One region of the Vibrio sp. SNU_ST1 genome, then DNA from elsewhere that is predicted to be linked to it. Evidence: predicted binding sites of a transcription regulator. Region 1 holds the regulator's gene; the other holds the start of a gene.

Region 1 (3,427 bases):
TTAGACATAAAAAGGACACTTCGGTGTCCTTTTTTGTTGCCAGAAATTTGAAAAAATACTGAATCGTATTTCATTATTAGGTCATTTAAAGTGGTAGGTTACTGGCGTAAATTTTATTTCATCGCTTACCCCAACACTCCTTCCTCGAAATTCGCTCTAAAGTTGAGCAGGCGACAGTAATTTCAACTGCCCACTGGTCTTATTAGTAGTGAAATCTCGTTTTTTAATGATACAGATGCTTCAACCACCTAGGAACTTTGAAGTACATCCATTAACATGAACAAGATCCCCCAAATAATAATATCCTAGGAACCTACACCTATGTCTGAAGACAGCCGCCAAGATCAATCCTCTCAAGCGTTATCATCTGAACAATCTTTATCGCCTCAAGAACAATTCCGTCAGCAAGCTCTTGATTATCATGAGTTCCCAATTCCAGGCAAAATTGCCGTAGAACTGACGAAGCCTGCAAACTCTGCAGAAGACCTAGCACTGGCATACAGCCCTGGCGTAGCTGAGCCTGTTCGCGAGATCGCACAGAATGTCGATAACGTTTATAAGTACACAGGTAAAGGCAACATGGTTGCTGTTATCTCTAACGGTACAGCGATTCTTGGCCTAGGTAACCTTGGCCCTATTGCTTCTAAACCTGTTATGGAAGGTAAAGCGCTACTGTTTAAGCGTTTTGCTGGTTTAGATTCTATCGATATTGAAGTAAAACACCGCACAATTGATGAGTTCGTTGATACGGTTGCGAATATCGCAGATACATTTGGTGGTATTAACCTAGAAGACATCAAAGCACCAGACTGTTTTGAGATTGAACGTCGCCTGATTGAGCGTTGTGATGTACCTGTTTTCCATGATGATCAACACGGTACTGCGATTGTAACGGCTGCGGGTATGCTTAACGCGATCGAGCTTCAAGGTAAGAAACTGGAAGAGTGTAAGATCGTTTGTTTAGGTGCTGGCGCAGCAGCGGTTGCTTGTATGGAGCTATTGATTAAGTGTGGCGCTCAGCGTGAGAAGATCTACATGCTTGACCGTAAAGGTGTGATCCACACTCGTCGTGATGACTTGAATGAATACAAAGAGCTGTTCGCAAATAACACCGACAAGCGCACGCTTGAAGATGTTATCGAAGGCGCTGACCTGTTCTTGGGTGTATCGGGTCCTAATCTGCTACCAGCTAAGGCACTTACGCTGATGGCTGATAAGCCTGTTGTGTTTGCATGTTCAAATCCAGATCCAGAGATCAAGCCTGAGCTTGCACACGAAGTTCGTTCTGACTTAATCATGGGTACAGGCCGTAGTGATTACCCTAACCAAGTAAACAACGTACTTTGTTTCCCATTCATTTTCCGTGGTGCGCTAGACGTGCGTGCGAGCGAAATCAATGACGAAATGAAGCTAGCGGCGGTTAAAGCGATTCGTGAACTAGCGAAAGAAGAAGTTCCAGCTGAAGTACTGGCAGCTGCGGGCGAGACTGCACTGGAGTTCGGTAAGGGTTACATCATTCCTAAGCCAATGGACCCGCGTCTGCTTCCTCGAGTAGCAAAAGCAGTTGCTGAAGCGGCTGTTGAGTCTGGCGTTGCTCGTATTGAGATGCCTGCTAACTATATGGCTTAATGCCTTAGTAGCTTAGTAGCTTAGTAGCTTAGTAGCTTAGTAGCTTAGTAGCTTAGTAGCTGTTGCTCTATTGAGCGAAAAAGAATAATAAAAAACCGACTCATAGGAGTCGGTTTTTTTATGTCTATCATTCACAGCGCAGCTACAGATAACGTAGTGGGTGATGTGATAAATAGGGTTCAGCTATAGCGAATCAATAATGAAGGCGGTGACTGAGTTGTTTTTATTCTTCGTCAAACGCTTCGAACTCGATGCCCATCTCTGTCATCAGTTTTTTGACTTCAGTCGGGATGTCGTCTGGACGATCTTTACGAAGGTCTTCATCCGTTGGCAGTGGTTGGCCTGTGTACGCATGTAGAAAGGCTTCGCACAGTAGCTCACTGTTTGTTGCATGGCGTAGGTTATTGATCTGGCGGCGAGTGCGCTCGTCAGTAAGAACCTTTAACACTTTTAGAGGGATAGAAACTGTAATTTTCTTTACTTGTTCGCTTTTCTTTCCATGCTCAGCATATGGGCTTATGTATTCACCATTCCAGTCGGCCATTGCGTACCTTCATCACTTTAGTTGTTAGAATAAATTAATAGTGCTGATTTTAGCGGGATTTACTGCCATAAGCAAAGACATATAGACGTCCAGAAGTGTTGACGTCTCACGTTTATGAAAGTAAAGTGAGTAACATATATCTAACACAGCCGTAAAATGCCGACAAGCAGCTGTGACTCTCAGACGCAAAACTTGTAAGGAAGCACCTATGAGCAGCCGGAAGCCAGCAACCATCGCAGTACGTACTGGTATCGAGTCAGACACGCAACACCATGCCGTTGTCCCACCTATTTATCTTTCGACTAACTACGGGTTTCCCGCTTTTGGTGAAGTGCCAAAGTATGATTATACCCGCTCTGGTAACCCAAATCGCGGTCTATTAGAAACGGCACTGTTTGAGCTTGAATCAGGCAAAGGCGCGGTTGTGACTAACTGCGGTACGTCGGCACTTAACTTATGGGTATCCGCTTTCTTAGGTGGCGATGATCTTATCATTGCACCACACGACTGCTACGGCGGCACTTACCGTCTGTTTAACACACGCTCACTAAAAGGTGACTTCAAAGTTCTGTTCGTTGATCAATCGGATCAAGCTGCGCTGGATGCGGCGATCGCGTTTAAGCCAAAGTTGATCTTAATCGAAACGCCATCGAATCCATTGGTTCGTGTGGTTGATATTGCAGAAACTTGCCGTAAAGCGAAAGAAGTAGGTGCTCTGGTTGCTGTCGACAACACGTTTTTGACGCCTGTGTTTCAAAAGCCTTTAGAGCTGGGTGCGGATTTTGTTATCCACTCAACCACTAAATACATCAACGGACACTCAGATGTCATTGGTGGCGTTGTAGTTACTAAGACAGAAGAGCACGCTGAAGGGCTAGCATGGTGGGGCAACTGTATTGGTGCAACCGGCACACCGTTTGATAGCTACATGACGCTACGTGGTATTCGTACGTTAGGTGCGCGTATGCGTGTTCACGAAGAGAGTTCATGTGAAATTCTGACGGCTCTGCAACAACAAGATCTGGTGGGTACGATTTACCACCCAAGCCTTCCTGAACATCCGGGTCACGAGATCGCGAAGAAACAGCAGTTGGGCTTTGGTTCCATGCTGAGCTTTGAATTTTCGGGCTCTTTTGAAGCACTTAAATATTTTGTCGATAAGTTAGAACTATTCTCTTTGGCTGAATCACTGGGTGGTGTGGAAAGTTTGATTTGTCACCCTGCGTCGATGACTCACCGTGCGATGGGCGAAGA
Region 2 (3,427 bases), 500 kb from region 1:
GCGGTTGTACCGATGAAGGTACCAATCAGCATCTTAGTGAGAGGGATGATCGCTACCATCAGAACTAAGAAAGGCACTGAACGGCCCACGTTCACAACGGCACCAAGAATTTTGTTTAGCTTGGTGTTCTCTAACAGACCACCTTTTTTAGTCGTGTGTAGAATCACGCCTAATGGAATACCGACAGCGAAACCAACGATGCCAGCAACAGCAACCATGTAAAGCGTTTCGCCCGTTGCTTCGAGTAGAAGGTTGCCATTAAGGCTGATCCAGTCAGCAATCTCGTTGAAACTAAAGGACATAACCAAGCACCTCTACTTTTACATTGTTGTCGCGTAGGAATTGGATAGCAGCATTATCATCTGCTTCGTTACCGAACAGTTCAGCCACCATCATGCCGAACTTCACGCCGCCGGCGTAATCGAGGTCAGAGCTTAAGATGCTGACATCGATATTGAATTTGCGAGCAATTTGCGTCATCAGCGGAGCATCAACCGTTGCACCAGTAAACTCAAGACGCACTAATGGGTAGCTACTGTTAACACGAGTTTCTTGCAAACGCGCTTGATAATCTTCAGGGATAGATAGGTCTAGCGTTGAGCGAATAAACTGATGTGCTAGCTCTGTCTTAGGGTGTGCGAAGATGTCGCCAACTGTGCCTTTCTCTACTAGCTCGCCACCACCAATGATCGCGACTTCGTGACAAATGCTCTTAACTACGTCCATCTCGTGCGTAATAAGTAGGATCGTGATGTGTAGCTTGCGGTTGATTTCACGTAGCAGCTCAAGAATAGATTGAGTCGTTGCTGGATCCAGAGCACTGGTCGCTTCATCACACAGTAGTACTTTTGGGTCTGAAGCTAGCGCACGAGCAATCGCGACACGCTGCTTTTGACCACCACTTAAGTTCGCAGGGTAGGTATCACGCTTATCCGATAGGCCGACAAGCTCAAGTAGCTCACTCACTTTCGCTTCAATCGCAGCTTTATCTCTACCAGCAAGCTCTAAAGGCAGTGCTACGTTGTTAAATACAGTACGAGAAGACAGCAGATTGAAGTGTTGGAATATCATGCCGATGTTACGGCGTGCTTCGCTAAGTTCTGATTTGCTGAGTTTTGTCAGGTCGATACCGTCAACAATCACTTCACCTGACGTTGGAGCTTCCAACATGTTTACACAACGGATAAGGGTACTTTTGCCTGCACCTGAAGAGCCGATGACTCCAAAGATTTGACCTTGAGGAATGTGGAGGTTGATATCAATTAAGGCATTGATTTCTTTAGTGCCTTGATAAAAAACCTTATTGACTTGATTCACTTTAATCATAGAGAAACCCGTGCAGGTAGAACAGAATAATATATTGATGACTCACTCGATTTACAGATGATGCTATGGTGTTCTATGATCTAAGTCAATAGATATTTTTACGTCTAGACGGCTAAACGCGAGTTGCGAAGTTAAACTAGAAACAAATCGTTAACGAACGCAAAACTAAATAGATAGTGATGAAGCAAATAAAGCGTGTAATAATTAATGATTAATAGAGAGTTGATAGAGAACTGAATTTTGTCTAAACCTGCTGTTTTTTTAGATCGTGATGGTGTGATTAACGTTGATCACGGCTACGTACATGATGAACATGACTTTGAATACATCGATGGTGTGTTTGAAGCGGCGAAAGCGTTTAAAGATATGGGTTATTTATTGGTGTTAGTGACCAACCAATCTGGTATTGCTCGCGGCATGTTTAGTGAAGACCGTTTTCTTTCTCTAACGCAGTGGATGGATTGGAACTTTGTTGATAACGGCGTTGAGCTAGATGGTATTTATTACTGCCCGCACCACGCTGAGCACGGTGTTGGTGACTACAAACAAGATTGTGAATGTCGTAAGCCAAAGCCAGGCATGTTCATTTCTGCGCGTGACTTTCTGAAGATTGATATGACTAACTCGGTCATGATCGGCGATAAAGCTGAAGACATGATGGCTGCAGAAGCGGCGGGTGTTGGCACTAAAGTACTGGTAAGAACCGGTAAGCCAATCACTGAAAAAGGTGAAGCGCTTGCAAGTGTCGTGCTTGACAGTATTAAAGATGTACCAGCATTCTTAAAAGGTTAAGACACTAAGTCTCTTTTACTTAGATATAAGTGTTATTCACTATATAAAGATGAGGAACGCAGTATGAAAGCATTGTTGATAGCATCTCTATGTACGGTAGCGTTATTCGGATGCTCTAAATCAGCAGCTCCTGAGACTGAGAGCGCAGCATCGGACGATCAATTCGTGACTTATCAATGTGAGTCTGACGCTTCATTTAAGGTCGCTTACCTTGGTGATGAAAAAGCGGTATTACGTTTGCCAGAGAATGAATATCGCCTCACTCAAATAGCGGCAGGTTCAGGAACGAAGTACATCTTAGATGATGGAACCTCTGAACTGATCAATAGCGTAACTTTACGCACTAAAGGTGACAATGCCCGTCTAGAACTTGGTCGTGTTATCTATAAAAACTGCCGAAAGTAGGTCATAGTTAGCGACTAGGATTTACAAACAGTTAAGTGAGGGAGTTCGCCCTCACTTTTTCTTTCTCTTCCCTTTAACGTCAGACTTTTTATGAGCAAAAAACTCACTATTCTCGATATTGCTAAGCTGTCCGGTGTTGGTAAGTCTACCGTATCTCGCGTTCTGACCAATGATCCCAAAGTAAAACCAGAAACCCGTGAAAGAGTGGAAAGAGTAATTCAAGAATCAGGGTACACGCCTTCGAAGTCTGCACAGTCGATGCGTGGTGGCAGTCAAAAAGTCATCGGTGTCATCATTTCACGTCTGGACTCTCCTTCTGAAAACAAAGCGGTAAGTACGATGCTGGCCGAGTTGTATCGAGCGGATTACGATGTCGTGATCATGGAAAGCCAGCTAGATAGAGAAAAAGCCAATGAGCATCTGCAGGTTCTCAAGCGTCGCAATGTAGACGGCATCATTGTATTCGGTTTTACTGACTGTGATATTCCTGCCATTGAAGCTTGGGAACATAAAGCGGTGGTGATTGCTCTGGATACCGAGAATGTGACGTCGATTAACTATGATAACCAACAGGTGATCAATAGTGCGTTAACGCATCTAGCAGAGCAGGGGATCTTTGAGGTTGGTTTCATTGGCGTTGATCCTAGCGACAAATCAACAGGTGAACTGCGTCTTAAGGCCTATCTAGATTGGTGTGAAAGCGCTGGAGTGATTGCCAACTACCGTACTGGCCAACTTCATCATGAAAGTGCTTATCAGCTGGTGGATGAGGTACTAACCCCTAACACCCAAGCTATAGTCTGTGCTAGTGACACATTGGCTCTTGGTGTGATCAAACGTCTGCAAGAGCGACAACGTGAAGATGTGGTCGTCACCGGCGTTGGTGGTAATGATCTTCTCTCTT

What was found. The regulator MetJ, encoded in region 1, represses methionine synthesis genes. The targets are predictions, from matches to a motif close to TTAGACNTNTANANGTCTAA.
Region 2: a site for MetJ is predicted at 1,423-1,442, ahead of metN (methionine ABC transporter ATP-binding protein MetN). Genes of this name have one in related genera too.

Annotation. Positions count from the first base shown of each region.
Region 1 covers NZ_CP130748.1:2,964,314-2,967,740, reverse strand. The annotation lists gene Q5H80_RS13180 (malic enzyme-like NAD(P)-binding protein) at 322-1,629, shown strand; gene metJ (met regulon transcriptional regulator MetJ) at 1,853-2,173, opposite strand; gene Q5H80_RS13170 (O-succinylhomoserine (thiol)-lyase) at 2,382-3,427, shown strand, end outside.
Region 2 covers NZ_CP130748.1:2,460,731-2,464,157, reverse strand. The annotation lists gene Q5H80_RS10750 (methionine ABC transporter permease) at 1-302, opposite strand, end outside; gene metN (methionine ABC transporter ATP-binding protein MetN) at 292-1,326, opposite strand; gene gmhB (D-glycero-beta-D-manno-heptose 1,7-bisphosphate 7-phosphatase) at 1,567-2,118, shown strand; gene Q5H80_RS10735 (MliC family protein) at 2,182-2,523, shown strand; gene treR (trehalose operon repressor TreR) at 2,614-3,427, shown strand, end outside.